Regions from separate parts of the Serratia sp. 2723 genome, predicted to be linked through region 4. Evidence: predicted binding sites of a transcription regulator. Region 4 holds the regulator's gene; each other region holds the start of a gene.
What was found. The regulator PurR, encoded in region 4, represses purine synthesis genes. The targets are predictions, from matches to a motif close to CANGCAAACGTTTGCNTG.
Positions count from the first base shown of each region.

Region 1: ABIE29_RS19640 (amino acid aminotransferase) is a predicted target of PurR. The motif match lies at 2,702-2,719, and genes of this name have one in related genera.
Region 2: carA (glutamine-hydrolyzing carbamoyl-phosphate synthase small subunit) is a predicted target of PurR. The motif match lies at 2,307-2,324, and genes of this name have one in related genera.
Region 3: ABIE29_RS16570 (nucleobase:cation symporter-2 family protein) is a predicted target of PurR. The motif match lies at 3,152-3,169, and genes of this name have one in related genera.

Region 1 is NZ_JBNDIN010000015.1:41,470-46,505, reverse strand. It holds gene ABIE29_RS19650 (DUF882 domain-containing protein) at 121-669, shown strand; gene ABIE29_RS19645 (MBL fold metallo-hydrolase) at 738-1,385, shown strand; gene ABIE29_RS19640 (amino acid aminotransferase) at 1,446-2,636, opposite strand; gene ompC (porin OmpC) at 2,884-3,996, opposite strand; gene asnS (asparagine--tRNA ligase) at 4,299-5,036, opposite strand, start outside.
Region 2 is NZ_JBNDIN010000001.1:433,469-438,504, forward strand. It holds gene ispH (4-hydroxy-3-methylbut-2-enyl diphosphate reductase) at 1-673, shown strand, start outside; gene dapB (4-hydroxy-tetrahydrodipicolinate reductase) at 1,256-2,077, shown strand; gene carA (glutamine-hydrolyzing carbamoyl-phosphate synthase small subunit) at 2,548-3,696, shown strand; gene carB (carbamoyl-phosphate synthase large subunit) at 3,715-5,036, shown strand, end outside.
Region 3 is NZ_JBNDIN010000011.1:42,264-47,299, reverse strand. It holds gene recG (ATP-dependent DNA helicase RecG) at 1-1,733, shown strand, start outside; gene gltS (sodium/glutamate symporter) at 1,774-2,985, opposite strand; gene ABIE29_RS16570 (nucleobase:cation symporter-2 family protein) at 3,223-4,620, shown strand; gene ABIE29_RS16565 (AsmA family protein) at 4,762-5,036, shown strand, end outside.
Region 4 is NZ_JBNDIN010000005.1:224,307-229,342, forward strand. It holds gene ABIE29_RS09930 (C40 family peptidase) at 1-761, shown strand, start outside; gene sodB (superoxide dismutase [Fe]) at 989-1,567, shown strand; gene ABIE29_RS09940 (YnhF family membrane protein) at 1,627-1,716, opposite strand; gene purR (HTH-type transcriptional repressor PurR) at 2,041-3,066, shown strand; gene punR (DNA-binding transcriptional activator PunR) at 3,104-4,033, opposite strand; gene punC (purine nucleoside transporter PunC) at 4,159-5,036, shown strand, end outside.

The DNA of each region.
Region 1 (5,036 bases), on a different contig from region 4:
TGTGAGTGCCGGTAAACCACAGCGTATCGCGGGTTGACTCCGCATACGCTGGCGGTTATGGTTCGGGCAGTGCGCAGTTTTGTGCATATATTTTGACATTCTTGCCGAGTTTAAAGAGTCATGGACAAAATTGATCATCATCGCCGTAAATGGCTGGCGTTAGGTAGCGCCGCCGTGGGTATCGCACTGCTTCCTGGGCAGGCGTTTGCCAGTATTTCTACCGCTCGCCCGCGTATTCTGTTGTTGAACAACCTCAATACCGGCGAATCCATCAAGGCCGAGTTCTTCAACGGTAAAGGTTACAATAAAGAAGAGTTGGCGCGTCTGAACCATATCTTCCGTGACTATCGGGCCAATAAGGTCAAGAGTATCGATCCTGCTCTGTTTGATCATCTCTATCGCCTACAGGTGATGCTGGGTACCAGCAAACCGGTACAGCTGATTTCTGGCTACCGTTCAATGGCGACCAATACCGAAATGCGTGCGCATAGCCGTGGCGTGGCCAAGCAGAGCTACCATACCAAAGGTCAGGCGATGGATTTCCATATCGAAGGGATCCAACTGAGTAATATCCGTAAGGCTGCGTTAAAAATGCGTGCCGGCGGTGTAGGCTATTATCCACGTAGTAACTTTGTGCACATCGATACCGGCCCGGTGCGGACCTGGTAATCATTGTGCATCATGATCGGTGAATGGCACCCGCCCCTCGGGCGTGGTTCTGTTGTCGTTGGAGCTTTATGAAATACCATATCATCCCCGTAACGGCGTTCAGCCAGAACTGTACGCTCATCTGGTGCGACGTGACCAAACAGGCGGCGCTGGTCGATCCTGGTGGCGATCCGGAAAAACTGAAGGCTGCCATTGCCGAAAAGGGCGTGCAGATCAACCAGATCCTATTGACGCACGGCCATCTCGATCATGTAGGTGCAGCGGCAGAAATGGCCGAGCATTATCAGGTGCCAATCTATGGGCCGGATAAGGAAGATGCCTTCTGGCTTGAAGGTTTGCCAGCACAGAGCCGTATGTTTGGCCTGGATGAATGCGCCGCTCTGACGCCGACCAAATGGTTGCAAGAGGGGGATAAAGTGCAGGTGGGTGAGATGTCACTGAACGTACTGCATTGTCCTGGTCATACGCCTGGCCATATCGTTTTTATCAACGAACAGGCGCGCCTGGCGTTAGTGGGCGACGTATTGTTCAACGGTGGCGTTGGCCGCAGCGATTTCCCGCGCGGAGATCATCAGGCACTGATCGCGTCGATCCGCAGTAAGTTACTGCCTCAGGGCGACGATATGGCGTTTATTCCAGGACACGGCCCAATGTCTACCTTTGGCCATGAACGTCAAACCAACCCGTTCCTGCGCGAAGAACCTGCCATCTGGTAGGGGGCTTCCCGCAAAATAACAAAGGGGCGCCAATGCGCCCCTTTTCAATGCCAAATCTGCTTACAGCACGGCAACAATGGCTTCGCACAGCGGCGCCATATTGTCCGGCGTCATCCCCGCCACGTTAACGCGGCCGGAGTTAACGGCATACACGCCAAACTCATCACGTAGACGTAGAACCTGCTCTTTGGTCAGGCCGCTGAAAGAGAACATGCCGTTCTGGTTGATGATAAAGCTGAAATCCTGCTCCGCCCCTTTTTCCTGCAGGGTGTTAACGAACAGCTGGCGCATACGGTGAATACGCTGACGCATGTCGGTCAGCTCTTGTTCCCAAATGGCGCGCAGCGCTGGGTTACCCAAGATGGTGGCAACTACGGCGGCACCGTGTGACGGTGGGTTCGAGTAGTTGGCACGGATCGCGGCTTTCACCTGGCTGAAGGCACGTTCGGCGGTTTCTGCGTCGGTAGCCACCACGGTGCAGGCACCGACACGCTCGTTATACAGCCCAAAGTTCTTCGAGTAGGAGCTGGCAACGATCAGTTCCTGATGTTTGGCAGCAAAGATACGCAGACCCTGTGCATCTTCTTCCAGGCCCTTGGCGAAGCCTTGGTAGGCGAAGTCGAACAGTGGCAACCAGCCCTTGGTCACGGACAGCTCAGCCAACTGAGCCCATTGTGCTTCGGTTGGATCGATGCCGGTAGGGTTATGGCAGCAACCGTGGAACAGCACCACGTCACCAGCCTGAGCCTGGTTCAGGCTGGTGAGCAGACCGTCGAAGTCCAGCGCGTGGTTGGCGGCGTCGTAATAGTTGTATTCCAACACTTCCAGGCCAACGGCACCAAAGACGTTTTTATGGTTTGGCCAGCTTGGGTTACTGACCCAGATACGTTTGGCGTTGGTCTGGTTGGCAATAAAGTCGGCTGCGACACGCAGGGCACCGGTACCACCAGGGGTTTGCGCGGTACGGGCACGCTTGTCGGCAATAATTGGGCTCTGCTTGCCGAACAATAGTTCTTGCGTGCAGCTGGCAAATTCAGGGATGCCTTCAATGCCCAGATAGTTTTTGGTGGTCTCATTTTCCAGCAGATACTGTTCAGCTTTTTTAACGCTGGTCAGCACCGGCGTTTTGCCAGTTTCGTCTTTATAGACGCCTATCCCTAAGTTGATTTTATTCTCACGCTTGTCCGCGCGGAAAATGTCGGTCAGACCCAGAATCGGATCGGCAGGTGCAGCGGTGATTTTTTCAAACATGTCAGATGCTTCCATGGCCTAGAGTTAAGCAGACAGAAACATCAGGGTAGCGCCAGTTATCGTCTTTGCCAACCGTTTGCGAGAAAAACACCTCGATCTTGTGACGGCGGCAGATTCAGCACAAAAAATGACGGGGAAGGGCGGATTGGCAGAATAAAAAATGGCGCAAAGCGCTAAAAACAAAAACAGGGCCGAAGCCCTGTTTTTTTAACTTAGCTGACGGCGAACCGTCATCAAGTGCAACAACTTAGAACTGGTAAACCAGACCGGTAGCTACGATGTTGTCAGTAGCGATCTTGTTAGCACGAGTGAATTCGTTGTCGTCCAGCAGGTTGATTTTGTAATCAACATAGGTAGACATGTTTTTGTTGAAGTAGTAAGTCGCACCTACGTCAACGTATTTAACCAAGTCAGCGTCGCCGCCGCCGAAGTTACTACCGTTTGCGTTACGGCCAGCCAGGTTTTTACCTTTAGACTGCAGGTAAGCGATGGATGGACGCAGGCCGAAATCGAACTGGTACTGAGCTACCACTTCAAAGTTCTGAGTTTTGTTAGCGATGGTGAAGTCTGATTCGCCGTATGGGGTCATGTTGCGGGTTTCCGCATACATGGTCGCCAAGTAGACGTTGTTCGCGTCGTATTTAGCACCAACGGTCCATGCTTCAGCGTCTTTACCACCAGCAGTAGACAGCTCGGTTTGAGCATTAGTACGGTCAGAACCAGAGTAGGCAGCACCCACGCTCACGCCTGAATCCAGGATTGCGTAAGTAGAGGAGATACCCCAACCGTCACCGTTTTGTTTATTCAGGTCACGCTTGTCGTTTTCGTTCTTGCCTTGGTACTGCACAGCGAAGTTCAGGCCATCAACCATACCGAAGAAGTTGTTGTTACGATAAGTAGCAACACCGTTAGTACGGCCAGTCATGAAGTTGTCGGTGTAGGTGTAAGTATCGCCACCGAACTCTGGCAGCATATCTGTCCAGCCTTCAACGTCATACACTACGCCGTAGTTACGGCCGTAATCGAATGAACCGTAGTCAGCAAATTTCAGACCCGCGAAGCCCAGACGAGTTTTAGTACCTTCGGTACCTTGTGACTCGGCGTGGTTAGCTTGCACGTTGTATTCCCACTGGCCGTAACCGGTCAGTTGGTCAGTAATCTGGGTTTCACCTTTGAAGCCAAAACGAACGTATGACTTGTCGCCATCGTTCTCTTTGTCGTTAGAGAAGTAGTGCAGGCCGTCAACTTTACCGTACAGATCCAGTTTGTTGCCGTCTTTGTTGTAGATCTCAGCTGCGTTGGCTGCACCAGCTGCTAACAGAGCTGGGATCACTACTGCAAGAATGTTGCGCTTCATCATCATTATTACCCTCATTGGTTTTATTCGGACACCTTGCCACTGCCGCCAATAATTCTTTTGGAACTATTGTTGATAGATTGGTGTCGTCCTGTGTCTGCACGCAGTGTTCCATTCACGGGCAGGTTTATCTAGAGCGAAAATGCTACCAATGTCGTAATCTGGTTTCAGAAAGATACCATGTGTAACAATTTGTGTATTTGAGGGAACTTTGTGATGCAGGTCAATAATCAAAAATGCGAAAGGCCAGCTAAGCTGGCCTTTATTATGTAAAAAAATGGTTAAATTATGTTTGGTTTTATGATTTAGAAGCTGGCGTTACGTGGCGTTCTTGGGAACGGGATCACGTCGCGGACGTTCTGCACGCCAGTGACATAGGCGATTAAACGCTCAAAACCTAAACCAAAACCAGAATGTGGCACGGTGCCATAGCGGCGCAGATCACGATACCACCAATAATCTTCTTTATTGAGGCCCATCTCTGCCAGACGTTGATCGAGCACATCCAAACGTTCTTCACGCTGTGAACCACCGATGATCTCACCAATGCCCGGCGCTAGCACGTCCATTGCCGCTACGGTTTTGCCATCTTCGTTCATGCGCATATAGAAGGCTTTGATATCTTTCGGGTAGTTTTTCACAACTACCGGAGCCTTGAAGTGCTGCTCGGCCAGATAGCGTTCGTGTTCAGATGACAGATCGATACCCCAGGAAACCGGGTTTTCGAAGGTCTGGCCCGAAGCGATCAGGATCTCGACCGCCTCGGTGTAGTCCACCTGGGCGAAATCGGAAGAGACAAAGCGCTTCAGGCGGTCAATAGCGTCTTTATCTACCCGCTCAGCAAAGAATTGCAGATCGTCGGCACGTTCATCCAGCACCGCCTGGAAGACATATTTCAGCATGCTTTCGGCTAGCCCGGCAACGTCGTCCAGAGTGGCAAAGGCGACTTCCGGTTCGATCATCCAGAATTCCGCCAGGTGACGGCTGGTGTTCGAGTTCTCGGCACGGAAGGTGGGGCCAAAGGTATAAATTTTTGACAGCGC
Region 2 (5,036 bases), on a different contig from region 4:
TGCCACCTGTCCGTTGGTGACCAAGGTGCATATGGAAGTGGCTCGGGCCAGCCGTAAGGGCACCGAGGCGATCCTGATTGGCCACGCCGGGCATCCGGAAGTGGAAGGCACCATGGGCCAGTACAGTAACCCTCAGGGGGGCATGTACCTGGTTGAGTCGCCGGAAGATGTCTGGCAATTGCAGGTGAAGAACGAGCATAACCTGTGCTTTATGACCCAGACCACCTTATCGGTGGACGATACCTCCGATGTGATCGATGCGTTGCGTAAGCGCTTCCCGGATATTATCGGGCCGCGCAAGGATGATATCTGCTATGCCACCACCAACCGTCAGGAAGCGGTGCGCAGCTTGGCAGGTGATGCCGACGTAGTGCTGGTGGTGGGGTCGAAGAACTCGTCCAACTCCAACCGCCTGGCGGAACTTGCCCAGCGCGTGGGTAAACCGGCCTATCTGATTGATTCGGCAGCGGACATTCAGGAATCCTGGTTGAAAGACGCCCGCAACATTGGTGTCACTGCCGGGGCCTCTGCGCCGGACGTGCTGGTTCAGGACGTCATCAGCCGCTTGAAAGCCTTGGGCGGTGAAGACGTGCATGAGCTCAGCGGCCGTGAAGAAAACATCGTGTTTGAAGTGCCGAAAGAGTTGCGCATGGATATCAAGCAGATCGACTGATGGCCCCTCACCCTAACCCTCTCCCACAGGGAGAGGGGACTGTCCGTGCCACATCCTGGCTACTGTATTCGCCTCATTACAGACTAACTTCTGCATCAACCTTGTCACAGATAAATTCCCGTATCTATCACCTTTGAGTGAGGGGGAAAGTGCAAGAAAAATGACACCTGTACCTATTAACTACTGCATCAGCCTTGCCACAGACTAATTCCTGCACCTAAACACCTTTGAATGAGGGGGGTGGGAAGTGCAAGAAGAATGACACCTGTACCTAACCACGATGCCATACTGGCTCCCTCTCCCTGTGGGAGAGGGTTGGGGTGAGGGGAAACAGCTCGCAGAAACAGCAAAAAACCACCTTTTCGCCATTCATCGTAATGCATAAATAGTGCATGATTATGTAGCACCAGACGGTTGACGCTAATCGGGTAATTGTTAATCAATTGACAGCGTTACTGATAACATACCGGGCATATCATAATTTTCTAATCCGTAAGCAAATCCTCTGGTAGTGATAAGGTGGGGAAGTTACCCTGAATCCATAGCCGAGGAGTGGCTTTTGACCATAAAAGAGAGCGAAGTATGACTGATTCACAAATCCGCATCGCGATTGCGGGTTCCGGTGGCCGCATGGGGCGCCAATTGATCCAGGCCGTGCAGCAGGCACAGAGCGTGGTATTAGGGGCTGCGCTTGAGCGCCCGGGTTCTAGCCTGGTTGGCACCGATGCCGGTGAACTGGCTGGCGTTGGTGCGTTGGGCGTCACCGTCAGCGATAACCTGGAAAAGGTTGTCAACGATTTCGATATCCTGATCGACTTCACCCGCCCGGAAGGCACCCTGGCCCATCTGGCGTTTTGCGTGGCCCACGGCAAAGCCATGGTGATCGGCACCACCGGTTTTGATGATGCAGGTAAAGCGGCGATCCAGGCCGCGGCGCAGCAGATTGGCATCGTGTTTGCCGCCAACTTCAGCGTGGGCGTCAACGTGGTGCTCAAGCTGCTGGAAAAAGCGGCCAAGGTGATGGGCGATTATACCGATATCGAAATTGTGGAAGCTCACCACCGCCACAAGGTAGATGCCCCTTCAGGAACGGCGTTAGCCATGGGCGAGGCGATTGCCGGTGCCTTGGGACGCGATCTGAAAGAGTGCGCGGTTTACGAGCGCGTGGGTTATACCGGCGAGCGCGATCCAAAGAGTATCGGCTTTGCCACCATTCGTGCCGGGGACATTGTGGGTGAACATACCGCCATGTTTGCCGATATTGGCGAGCGGGTAGAAATCACCCATAAAGCCTCAAGCCGGATGACGTTTGCCAATGGCGCGGTGCGTGCCGCATCCTGGATCTCAAACCAGCATAATGGGCTGTTTGATATGCGTGACGTGCTCGGTTTAGACCAGTTATAATTTTAATGAACACCATCGTGATGTGGTTGTGTTGATCATAATGATATGATAATCGGACAATAATTTTATTGTCCTTTTTTTTAACATTGAAAATGAGGGTTACAATTACTTTTAATGATTTGGCTGTTGTTTTTATATGTTATCTAGTCTTATTCCTGTTTTTTCCGTCATCTTTATTGCTCCCTACGCAGATTTAAGCTGTTTTAAGCCATTTTTTCTGTCACTGTGTCTCGCAACCGTTTACCCGGTCAAGTTTGCTGGTGTTTTTGTGCCTGTGACACCCTTTAAACCCTGAGGGCTGCAAAAATAATGGAAAAAATGGCGCTTTATCTAGACAAGCGGGACGCTCATCATTAAAATGCGCCCAATTTGCCAAAAATTGGCCTTGAGGGCGGTTTTTGCATTGATTTAGGGCGTGAAATCTGAATTAATATGCAAATATTGTGATTGATTATTCCTCGGAGGGTGTTTTGATTAAGTCAGCGCTATTGGTTCTGGAAGACGGAACCCAATTCCACGGTCGGGCCATCGGGGCAGAAGGTACGGCAGTGGGGGAAGTGGTCTTCAATACCTCGATGACCGGCTATCAAGAAATCCTCACTGATCCTTCCTACTCCCGCCAGATCGTTACTCTTACTTATCCTCATATCGGCAATGTCGGCACCAATGATTCCGACGCAGAATCCTCCGCAGTTCATGCTCAAGGCCTGGTCATCCGCGACCTGCCACTGATTGCCAGCAACTACCGCAACGAAATGGGCCTGGCCGATTACCTCAAGCGACACAATATCGTGGCGATTGCCGATATCGATACCCGCAAGCTGACCCGCCTGCTGCGTGAGAAAGGCGCACAGAACGGCTGCATTATCGCGGGCGACCTCACCGATGCCGAACTGGCGCTGCAAAAAGCCAAGGCTTTCCCTGGCCTGAAAGGTATGGATCTGGCGAAAGAGGTCACCACCAAAGAAGCTTACGCCTGGCAACAGGGGAGCTGGACGCTGGAAGGCGATTTGCCGGAGGCTAAACCTGCGGGCGAACTGCCTTACCATGTGGTGGCCTACGATTACGGCGCCAAGCGTAACATCCTGCGCATGTTGGTGGATCGCGGCTGCCGCCTCACCGTGGTGCCAGCGCAAACCCCTGCGGAAGATGTGCTGAAAATGAATCCGGACGGCATCTTCCTGTCCAACGGTCCTGGTGACCCGGAGCCTTGCGATTACGCCATCACCGCCATCAAACGTTTCCTGGAAACCGATATCCCGGTATTTGGTATCTGCCTGGGCCACCAACTGCTGGCGCTGGCCAGTGGTGCCAAAACCATGAAGATGAAGCTTGGCCACCACGGTGGTAACCACCCGGTGAAGGATCTGGATAACAACACCGTGATGATTACTGCCCAGAACCATGGCTTTGCCGTTGATGAAAATAATCTGCCGAGCACGTTGCGCGTCACGCATAAATCGCTGTTCGACCACACGGTGCAGGGCATCCATCGTACCGATAAAGCCGCGTTCAGCTTCCAGGGCCACCCGGAAGCCAGCCCAGGCCCGCACGATGCCGCGCCGCTGTTCGATCACTTTATCGAACTGATTGAGACTTACCGTACCAACGCCAAATAATCAGGAGCCAGAAAAGCCATGCCAAAACGTACAGATATAAAAAGCATCCTGATCCTCGGCGCTGGCCCGATCGTTATCGGCCAGGCGTGTGAATTTGACTACTCTGGTGCTCAGGCGTGTAAGGCGCTGCGTGAAGAAGGCTATCGCGTCGTGCTGGTCAACTCGAACCCGGCCACCATCATGACCGACCCGGAAATGGCCGATGCCACCTACATCGAGCCAATCCACTGGGAAGTGGTGCGTAAAATCATCGAGAAAGAGCGCCCGGATGCGGTGCTGCCAACCATGGGTGGGCAAACCGCGCTGAACTGTGCGTTGGAGCTGGAACGTCAGGGTGTCCTGGCCGAGTTCGGCGTCACCATGATTGGCGCTACCGCCGATGCCATCGACAAAGCCGAAGACCGCCGCCGTTTCGATATCGCCATGAAGAAAATCGGCCTGGACACCGCGCGTTCCGGCATTGCCCATAATATGGAAGAAGCGTTGGCGGTGGCCGCCGATGTGGGCTTCCCATGCATCATCCGCCCGTCATTCACCATGGGCGGCACCGGTGGCGGTATCGCCTATAACCGCGAAGAGTTCGAAGAGATCTGCGAACGCGGTCTGGATCTGTCCCCGACCAAAGAGCTGCTGATTGACGAATCGCTGATCGGCTGGAAAGAATACGAGATGGAGGTGGTGCGCGATAAGAATGACAACTGCATCATCGTCTGCTCGATCGAAAACATCGATGCGATGGGTATCCATACCGGTGACTCCATCACGGTGGCTCCAGCGCAAACGCTGACCGATAAAGAATATCAAATCATGCGTAACGCCTCGATGGCGGTGCTGCGTGAAATCGGGGTAGAAACCGGTGGCTCCAACGTGCAGTTCTCGGTGAACCCGAAAACCGGCCGCCTGATCGTGATTGAAATGAACCCACGCGTATCCCGTTCATCGGCGCTGGCCTCGAAAGCGACCGGCTTCCCGATTGCCAAGATCGCCGCCAAGCTGGCGGTGGGTTACACCCTTGATGAGCTGATGAACGACATCACCGGTGGCCGTACGCCAGCCTCCTTTGAGCCTTCCATCGACTATGTTGTCACCAAGATCCCGCGCTTCAACTTCGAGAAGTTTGCCGGTGCCAACGATCGCCTGACCACCCAGATGAAGTCGGTCGGTGAAGTGATGGCGATTGGCCGCACCCAGCAGGAGTCATTGCAGAAAGCGCTGCGCGGCCTGGAAGTGGGCGCAACCGGGTTCGATCCGAAAGTGAGCCTGGACGATCCGGAAGCCTTGACCAAGATCCGCCGTGAGCTGAAAGATGCGGGGTCCGATCGTATCTGGTACATCGCCGA
Region 3 (5,036 bases), on a different contig from region 4:
GCGAAGTCAAACGCGGGGCCCACGGCGCAGAGATCATCCATCCGGAATACCGTGTCCAGGGGGAAAACAGCGAGGTCGAGCTGCAAGAAGCCCTGACGCCGGTGTATCCCACTACTGAAGGGATCCGCCAGGCCACGCTGCGCAAGTTGACCGATCAGGCGCTGGAGTTGCTGGATACCTGTGCGATTGCCGAGCTGCTGCCACCGGAATTAAGCGGTGGCTTGATGAGTCTGCCACAGGCGCTGCATATGCTGCACCGTCCACCACCGGATATCCAACTGGCTGATTTGGAACAGGGTAAGCACCCGGCACAAAAACGCCTGATCCTTGAAGAGCTGCTGGCGCATAACCTCAGCATGTTGGCCGTTCGTGCCGGTGCGCAAAGCTATCGGGCATTATCGCTAACCCCAGACGATCGGCTTAAAAACCGCTTCCTGGCCCAGCTCCCCTTCTCGCCTACCGGTGCTCAGACTCGGGTCGTGGCAGATATTGAAGCGGACCTGCAAAAAGGTTTCCCGATGATGCGCCTGGTGCAGGGCGACGTCGGCTCAGGTAAAACCCTGGTTGCTGCCCTGGCCGCACTACGCGTCATTGCTCACGGTAAACAGGTGGCGCTAATGGCCCCTACTGAGCTGCTTGCCGAACAGCACGCCAATAATTTCCGCCAGTGGTTTGAACCCTTGGGGATTGAGGTAGGTTGGTTGGCAGGCAAGCAAAAGGGCAAGGCACGCCTCGCCCAGCAGGAAGCCATTGCCAGCGGCCAGGTGTCGATGGTGGTCGGGACGCACGCCATTTTTCAGGAGCAGGTGCAGTTTAATGGCCTGGCTTTGGTGATTATCGATGAACAGCACCGCTTTGGCGTGCATCAGCGGCTGGCGCTGTGGGAGAAAGGCGAAGAGCAAGGGTTCCATGCTCATCAGTTGATCATGACCGCCACGCCAATCCCACGCACGCTGGCGATGACCGCCTACGCCGATCTGGACACCTCGGTGATCGATGAATTGCCGCCGGGCCGTACGCCGGTGACAACGGTGGCGATCCCCGATACGCGCCGGGCCGATATCATCCAGCGGGTAAAAAGTGCCTGTATCGAAGAAGGCCGCCAGGCGTATTGGGTCTGCACGCTGATCGAAGAGTCTGATTTGCTGGAAGCCCAGGCCGCGGAAGCAACCTGGGAAGAGTTGAAGATTGCGTTGCCCGAACTGAAGGTGGCGCTGGTGCATGGCCGCATGAAGTCAGCGGAGAAACAGGCGGTGATGCAGGCCTTCAAGCAGGGCGAACTGCAATTGCTGGTAGCCACCACGGTGATTGAAGTGGGCGTTGATGTACCAAACGCCAGCCTGATGATCATCGAAAACCCGGAGCGGCTTGGTTTGGCCCAGCTGCACCAGTTGCGTGGCCGGGTTGGCCGCGGTGCAGTCGCCTCTCACTGCGTGCTGCTGTATAAAACCCCGCTCAGCAAAACCGCCCAAAAACGTCTGCAGGTGCTGCGCGACAGTAACGATGGCTTTGTGATTGCCCAGCAAGATTTGGAAATTCGTGGACCGGGTGAGCTATTGGGGACGCGCCAAACCGGCAGTGCAGAGTTTAAAGTAGCCGATTTGTTGCGCGATCAGGCCATGATCCCTGAAGTTCAGCGCGTAGCGCGCCATATTCACCAGCAGTATCCGCAGCATGCTCACGCACTGATTGAGCGCTGGCTGCCGGAAACCGCTCGCTACTCCAACGCCTAATCAATTAACCCCTCTTGTCGCCAAGAGGGGTTATCATCACTTAACCAATCGCCGGGAACAACGGCAACATCAGGTACAGCTTAATCACGATGGCGTTAGCGATATCGATAAAGAACGCGCCCACCATCGGCACCACCAAAAATGCCAGATGCGAAGGGCCGAAACGATCGGTGATCGCCTGCATGTTGGCAATGGCCGTTGGCGTCGCCCCCATGCCAAAACCGCAGTGCCCCGCAGCCAGCACGGCAGCATCGTAGTTTTTACCCATCACGCGGTAGGTCACGAAGATGGCATACAGCGCCATGACCAGCGTCTGCACCGCCAGGATCGCCAACATCGGCAGGGCCAGTGAAGCCAGCTCCCACAGGCGCAGGCTCATCAACGCCATCGCCAGGAACAGCGACAGGCTCACGTTACCCAATACGGAGACCGCTCGCTCAAACACCTGGTAGAAGCCCGTTGCCGACAGGGTGTTGCTGAGGATCACACCAACAAACAGCACGCAGACAAAGGTCGGCAGTTCAAAAGCGGTGCCGTTCAATAACCCGGCAATAAAGTTACCGATACTCAGGCAGATGGCGATCATGGCGATGGTTTCTATCATCACCAGCGAGGTGATCAAGCGGCCACTTTCCGGCTTTTCAAAGCCGCTCGGCTGCACGCTGTCATCCGGTGTGCCTTCCGGCGTTGAGGAGTGTTTCACCAGATAGCGAGCTACCGGGCCACCTATCAGGCCGCCCAGCACCAAACCAAAGGTAGCGCAGGCCATGGCCACCTCGGTGGCATTTTCAAACCCGTAGCGTTCGATGAACACCTTGCTCCAGGCCGCCCCAGTGCCATGCCCGCCAGAAAGCGTAATCGAGCCAGCAATCAGCCCCATCAACGGATCCAGCCCCAGCATTTTCGCCATGCCGATACCGATGGCATTCTGTACCAACAGCAGACCCAGCACCACAAACAGGAACACGACCAGTGCCTTGCCCCCCGCCCGCAGGCGCGCCAGGTTGGCATTCAGGCCGATAGTGGCGAAGAAGGCCAGCATCAGTGGGTCTTTCAGCGACATATCAAAGCCGATTTCCCAGTTCACCGTTTTCTTCATAACCAAGAGCAGGAGCGCCACCAGTAGACCACCGGCAACGGGAGCAGGAATAGTATATTTTCTCAGCAGAGGAATGGAGCGCACGCATTTGCCCCCAAGCAGCAGGACCAGCGTGGCGGCAACTAAAGTGCCGTAAGTATCGAGATGAAACATCTAGCTACTCCGTGTAGTAATAAAATCCAATAAATTAATAAGTTATAAAATTTACTCAGTTTTTTAACTTGATGAAGGGGGGATTAAAAGTAAAAACGGCTAATAACACAAGAAAAAATGAACGAAAATGCGACATTAATGGTTTCAGCATCGTGCAAAATATTAAGGCGCAACCGTTTGCTTTTGTGAGACAGATCATTAAAATGCCTTCTTTGCCGCCTTTGGGAAAGCCACACCATGTCCAGCCAAACCGCCGAGCTTGATGCCGCGCAAAAAGCATCAGCCCCCGTTTCACACAATAGTGAACTGATTTACCGCCTGGAAGATCGCCCGCCGTTGCCGCAAACGCTGTTTGCCGCCAGTCAGCATTTGCTAGCGATGTTTGTTGCCGTGATCACCCCGGCCCTGTTGATCTGCCAGGCACTTGGCCTGCCAGCGCAGGATACACAGCACATCATCAGCATGTCGCTGTTCGCTTCCGGTCTGGCCTCGATCCTGCAAATCAAAACCTGGGGCCCGGTGGGGTCTGGCCTGCTGTCTATTCAGGGCACCAGCTTTAACTTTGTCTCACCGCTGATTATGGGCGGGCTGGCGCTGAAAAACGGCGGTGCAGACGTGCCCACCATGATGGCCGCACTGTTCGGCACTTTGATGGTGGCCTCCTGTACCGAAATCCTGCTGTCACGCGTACTGCACCTGGCGCGCCGCATCATTACCCCGCTGGTCTCCGGCATTGTGGTGATGATTATCGGCCTGTCGCTGATCCAGGTCGGGCTGACCTCTATCGGCGGCGGCTATGCGGCGATGAGCGATCACACCTTCGGCTCGCCCAAGAATCTGCTGCTGGCAGGCGCGGTGCTGGTAGTGATTATTCTGCTTAACCGCCAGCGTAACCCTTACCTGCGCGTCGCTTCGTTGGTGATCGCCATGGCCGTGGGTTATCTGCTGGCCTGGGCCATGGGCATGTTGCCGGAAACCGAGCCAGCCAGCCAAACGACCTTGATCACCGTGCCTACCCCGCTGTATTACGGCCTGGGCTTTGACTGGAACCTGCTGTTGCCGCTGATGCTGATCTTTATGGTCACGTCGCTGGAAACCATCGGTGATATCACCGCTACCTCCGACGTTTCTGAACAGCCGGTCAGCGGCCCGCTATATATGAAACGCCTGAAAGGCGGCGTGCTGGCCAACGGCCTGAACTCGATGTTGTCAGCGGTGTTCAACACTTTCCCGAACTCCTGCTTTGGTCAGAACAACGGGGTGATCCAGCTGACCGGCGTTGCCAGCCGCTACGTCGGTTTTGTGGTGGCACTGATGCTGATCCTGCTGGGGCTGTTCCCTGCCGTTGCCGGTTTTGTGCAGCATATTCCTGAACCAGTGCTGGGCGGCGCGACCATCGTAATGTTTGGCACCATTGCAGCCTCCGGCGTGCGTATCGTTTCCCGCGAGAAGCTTAACCGCCGTGCCATCATGATTATGGCGCTGTCTCTGGCCGTCGGCATGGGGGTTTCCCAACAGCCGCTAATCTTGCAGTTTGCACCGGACTGGCTGAAAACCCTGCTTTCTTCCGGTATCGCCGCCGGTGGTATCACCGCCATTGTGCTGAACCTGCTGTTCCCACCAGAAGAAAAATAAGCGCTCCCCGCAGCAAACCAACGGCCATTGGCGAAACGCTACTGGCCGTTTTTTTATTGTCTTTCAGGCCATTGCCCTTGAGCTGACGGACTAATTGCGGCATAAACAGGGTATCTTTTCTGACCGCTACGGATCCACACGATGAAATTTATCGGAAAACTATTGATCACGTTGCTGCTGCTGATAGCGCTGGCCATTGTGCTGCTCTACGTGGTGGGGCAAACCCGCTGGGCCGCAGGCTGGTTGAGTCACTGGATCAGCGATCGTGGTGATTACCAGCTGTCGGTAGAAAAAATAACGCATTCGTGGAGCAAACCAGGGCAACTCAGCTTAGAGGGCGTAACCCTCGCCCGCACCAACCAACCGCAGCTCTTGGCGGCCAAGCAGGTCGATATGGCTTTCAGCCTGCGGCAAAT
Region 4 (5,036 bases):
TGGCGCACGCTGCGCCACAGGCACGTGTTTCTGCCGAGCAGCGCAAGAGTCACGTTAATGAAGCACGGCCAGACGACCGCAAGAAAAAGAAAGCGGAGAAAGCCAATAAAAAAGTGAAGGCAGCCACCCCTCCGAAAACGCTAAAAACCAAACCGGCAACCTTAAAGACGGCCAAAAAAACCACCAGAGTTAAAACCAAAAGCCAGGCAACCAAAACGGCCAAGCTCAAAGTGACTCCGCCTAAAAAAGGCTATAAAAAAGGCTATGGTCGCCATCGTGAAGAAGGCAAAGCTACGGCAAAATTGGCTGGCCGCGACAAGCCGTTGAAACTTTCCGCCGCCCATAAAAAACGTTATCAGCACGCCAAGCAAACCGCCATGGCCAAGCTGATGGGGCAAATGGGTAAACCCTACCGCTGGGGTGGATCTTCACCTGGTACAGGCTTCGACTGCAGCGGGCTGATTTATTACGCGTACAAAGACGTGGTGAAAATCAAAATGCCGCGTACCGCCAACGAAATGTACCACCTGCGTGATGCAGCGCCGATCAAACGTAATGAGCTGGAGAAAGGCGATCTGGTGTTCTTCCGCATCAACAACCGTGGCACCGCCGATCACGTTGGCGTCTATCTTGGTAACGGTAAGTTCATCCAGTCACCGCGCACCGGTGAAGAGATTCGCATCAGTCAGTTGGATAACGACTATTGGCAGAACCATTACATTGGCGCCCGCCGCGTAGTGACCCCGACCACCATTCGTTGACCTAGCACGGCTGAGCCAACTGCTCAGCCGTGCCTTACTCCCCAGAAAATCAAAAACCGCTGCGACTTTAATCAATCAGCCACTTGGCACACTTTGGATGTTCTTTTCGCTCGGAAAGTTGTTAAGATTAATGACCATAACAAAAGTGGTGCAATTGCGTTTTTTCGCCCTCGGCCACCCAGGCCCACAGCGTCGGAGAGACGTATTGTCTATAAAAGGAGAAAGCAATGTCGTTTGAATTACCTGCATTACCGTATGAGAAAAACGCTCTCGAACCGCACATTTCCGCGGAAACGCTGGAATACCACTATGGCAAGCACCATAACACCTACGTGGTTAACCTGAACAATCTGGTGAAAGGCAGCGAGTTCGAAGGTAAATCCCTGATCGAGATCGTCAAGACCTCCACCGGTGGAGTGTTCAACAACGCCGCCCAGGTCTGGAACCACACCTTCTATTGGCACTGTTTATCACCGCAAGGTGGTGGCGAGCCAACGGGCGCAGTGGCAGAGGCCATCAACAAGTCATTCGGCTCCTTCGCCGCCTTTAAAGAGCAGTTCACCGATGCCGCCGTGAAAAACTTCGGCGCTGGCTGGACCTGGCTGGTGAAAAAGGCGGACGGCAGTCTGGCGATCGTCAGCACCTCGAATGCGGCAACCCCACTGACGGGCGCAGACGTTCCGTTATTGACCGTTGACGTGTGGGAACATGCTTACTATATCGACTACCGCAATGCGCGGCCAAAGTACCTGGAAAACTTCTGGGCGTTGGTGAACTGGGCGTTCGTGGCAAAAAACCTGGCTTAACGACGGGTGACTAGCTAATAAGGCGCGGCACAAGCTGCGCCTTTGTTTTTTGCTGAGGATCAGTTCAATGCGGCAACAAAACTGAAAGCAATAATCATTGCCAAAGCACCCACGGTAGTGAGTAATGACATCTTCAAATTGGTATCCATATACAACTCCCTCTCAGATTGGCTTTTCCAGAGCATAAGCCACACAGTTAATACGTCAAATCATTTTCCCATAGTTCGTGATGAAAATCTTGTTATGATTTCCCCACGGATAAATACCGATTAGCTCTTCCACTTTTCTTCAATATGCGACAAAATCCGCAGTTCACAACTGCGTACCGATAAACTGCCCCTCCCTGTTCAAGCGATTTACGACTTCAGCACTAAAAACTCAGTTTTCGCTTATCTGGGAAAGGATCTACGCAGGCAAACGATTAACATCATACTTACATGCTGTAACATGTAGGTTTAGGAGTCATTCTTTACATGGCAACGATTAAAGATGTGGCCAAACGCGCTGGCGTTTCTACCACTACCGTATCGCACGTTATCAATAAAACGCGTTTCGTCGCCGAAGATACCAAAACGGCCGTTTGGGCCGCCATCAAAGAGCTGCACTATTCACCCAGCGCCGTGGCCCGCAGCCTCAAGGTCAACCACACCAAATCGATCGGCTTGCTCGCCACCTCGAGTGAGGCCCCCTATTTTGCCGAAGTGATCGAAGCGGTAGAAAACAGCTGCTACAGCAAAGGCTATACCCTGATCTTGTGTAACTCGCACAATAACCTGGATAAACAGCAAGCCTATCTGGCAATGCTGGCGCAAAAACGCGTCGATGGCCTGCTGGTCATGTGCTCAGAATATCCCGATCAGCTGCTGGGCATGCTGGAAGATTACCGTAATATTCCTATGGTGGTGATGGATTGGGGTACCGCGCGCGGAGACTTCACCGATACCATTATCGACAATGCCTTCAAGGGCGGCTACCTGGCAGGTCGCTACCTGATCGAACGGGGACACCGGGACATCGGTGCCATTCCGGGTCAACTGGCGCGTAATACCGGCGGAGGTCGCCATCAGGGCTTTCTGAAAGCCATGAAGGAAGCCAACATCGAAGTGCGTGAAGAATGGATCGTGCAAGGGGATTTCGAGCCCGAATCCGGCTATAAAGCCATGCATCAAATCTTGTCACAAAAGCATCGCCCAACCGCCGTTTTCTGTGGCGGTGATATTATGGCTATGGGGGCAATCTGCGCCGCCGATGAGCTGGGGTTGCGTGTACCGCAGGATATCTCGGTTATTGGTTACGACAACGTGCGTAATGCCCGCTACTTCACCCCGGCGCTGACCACCATTCACCAGCCGAAAGAACGCCTGGGCGAGATGGCCTTCACCATGCTGTTGGATCGCATAATCAGCAAGCGTGAAGAGTCGCAGGTGATTGAAGTGCATCCAAAACTCATTGAGCGCCGCTCCGTGGCAGATGGTCCTTTTGTCGATTACCGCCGTTAACCCTCCGTAGGGGCGCTGCAAATTGTGCTGCGCCCGATTAGCGACGCACTGCCCCCGGTTCCTCTTCACTGAGCCATTCCTGATTGAGCGTTTCGCTATCGCCCAGATAGTCCAACAGCCAGGCCATAGCCGGAGACTGGGCATTTTGCTGCCAGGTCAGGCAGCAGGCACTGGGCGGGAAAGGTTCATCCAGTGGTAACACCACCAGTTCGCCACTTTGTACCAACGGCAATACCCGATGCGCGGGCACCATACCCACACACAGCCCGGCACGCAAACAATCTACCGCCGAAACCCAGTCCGGCACGGTCAGCCGCCGCTGGTTGTCCAGCGACCAGGTCACCCGCTTGGGTAAATTGCGCGAAGTATCTTCCAACAGCAACGAGGGATAAGGGCGAAGCTGATCGTCGCGCAGCTTTCCTTGCAAGGCGGCCAGCGGATGTTTGGCATGCACTACACAGAGCCAATTCATAAAACCCATATCGCGAAAGGCAAAACCGCTGCCTACCGGCACCGCCCGCGTTGCACCAATGGCCATCTCAGCTCGGTCATCCACCAGCGCATCCCATACGCCGTTGAAAACTTCCGGTTGCACCATCAGCTCCACATCGGGGAAATGGCGATAAAAATCCAGCACCAATTGGCGACTACGCTGGGGTTTGACGATCAGATCGACCGCAATCCTCAGTTGCCCACGCCAACCGTTGGCCACCTGCTGGCACTGTCGTCGAGTATCGAGCATTTTTTTGATAACAACCCGCGCTTCTTTAATAAACAGCGCCCCCGCCGGCGTCAGCTCCACATCGCGGTGACGGCGCTCAAACAGCGGCACAGCCAGCCATTGCTCCAGTTGGCGTACCGTATAACTCACCGCAGAAGGAACTCGGTGCAACTCCTGTGCCGCCGCGCTGAAACTACCGGTCCGCGCTACCGCATCTACCACATCGAGTGAATATTCAGACCACATAATCTTGCCTTCAAATTTTTTAACAGCATCTTGCAAATATTACCGTTTCACAAGCAGAGATCCAGCCGTATACACTTGCCGGCGCTTCAAAACCTGCGACAACATAATTTTAACGAGAAATAGCAATGCGAAATTTTGGATTTATGTTCTATCTGGCCGGCCTGAGTATGTTGGGCTATCTGGCTACCGATATGTACCTGCCCGCTTTTGGAGCAATGCAGCAGGATCTGCAAATCTCCGCTGGGGCGATCAGCGCCAGTCTGAGTATCTTCCTGGCGGGCTTTGCCTTCGCCCAATTGCTGTGGGGACCACTGTCCGACCGTATTGGCCGTAAGCCCGTGTTATTGATTGGCCTGGCGCTGTTCGCCGTCGGGTGTCTCGGTATGCTGTGGGTCGAGAACGTGACACAACTGTGGTCACTGCGCTTTATTCAAGCCATTGGCGTGTGTTCCGCCGCCGTCACCTGGCAGGCGATCGTGGTCGATCGCTACCGCGATGGCAAAGCCAACCGCGTTTTCGCCTCTATTATGCCGCTGGTCGCCCTCTCTCCGGCGCTGGCCCCGCTGCTGGGTGCCTGGTTGCTCAACCATATGGGATGGCGGGCCATCTTCGCCGTGCTGCTGGGGATTACCGCCCTGCTGCTGATCCCCACCTTATTGCTGAAAGATCGTAGTAAACGAGTGCCTTCCGCCGATAAGAAGCCCAGCCTTGGCTTTATGCAGATCTTGAAATCACCGGTGTTCAGCGGCAACGTGATGGTTTTTGCCGCCTGCTCAGCCGGCTTCTTCGCTTGGCTGACAGGTTCACCCTTTATCCTCGGCGATATGGGATATAGCCCCAACGATATTGGCCTGAGCTATGTGCCACAAACGCTGGCTTTCTTATTAGGGGGTTACAGCTGCCGTAGCGCTTTAAATCGCATTTCTGGCAAAACCTTGCTGCCGTGGTTGCTGTTAGCTTACGGTATCAGCATGGCGGCGTTGTATCTGATCGCCACGCTGAG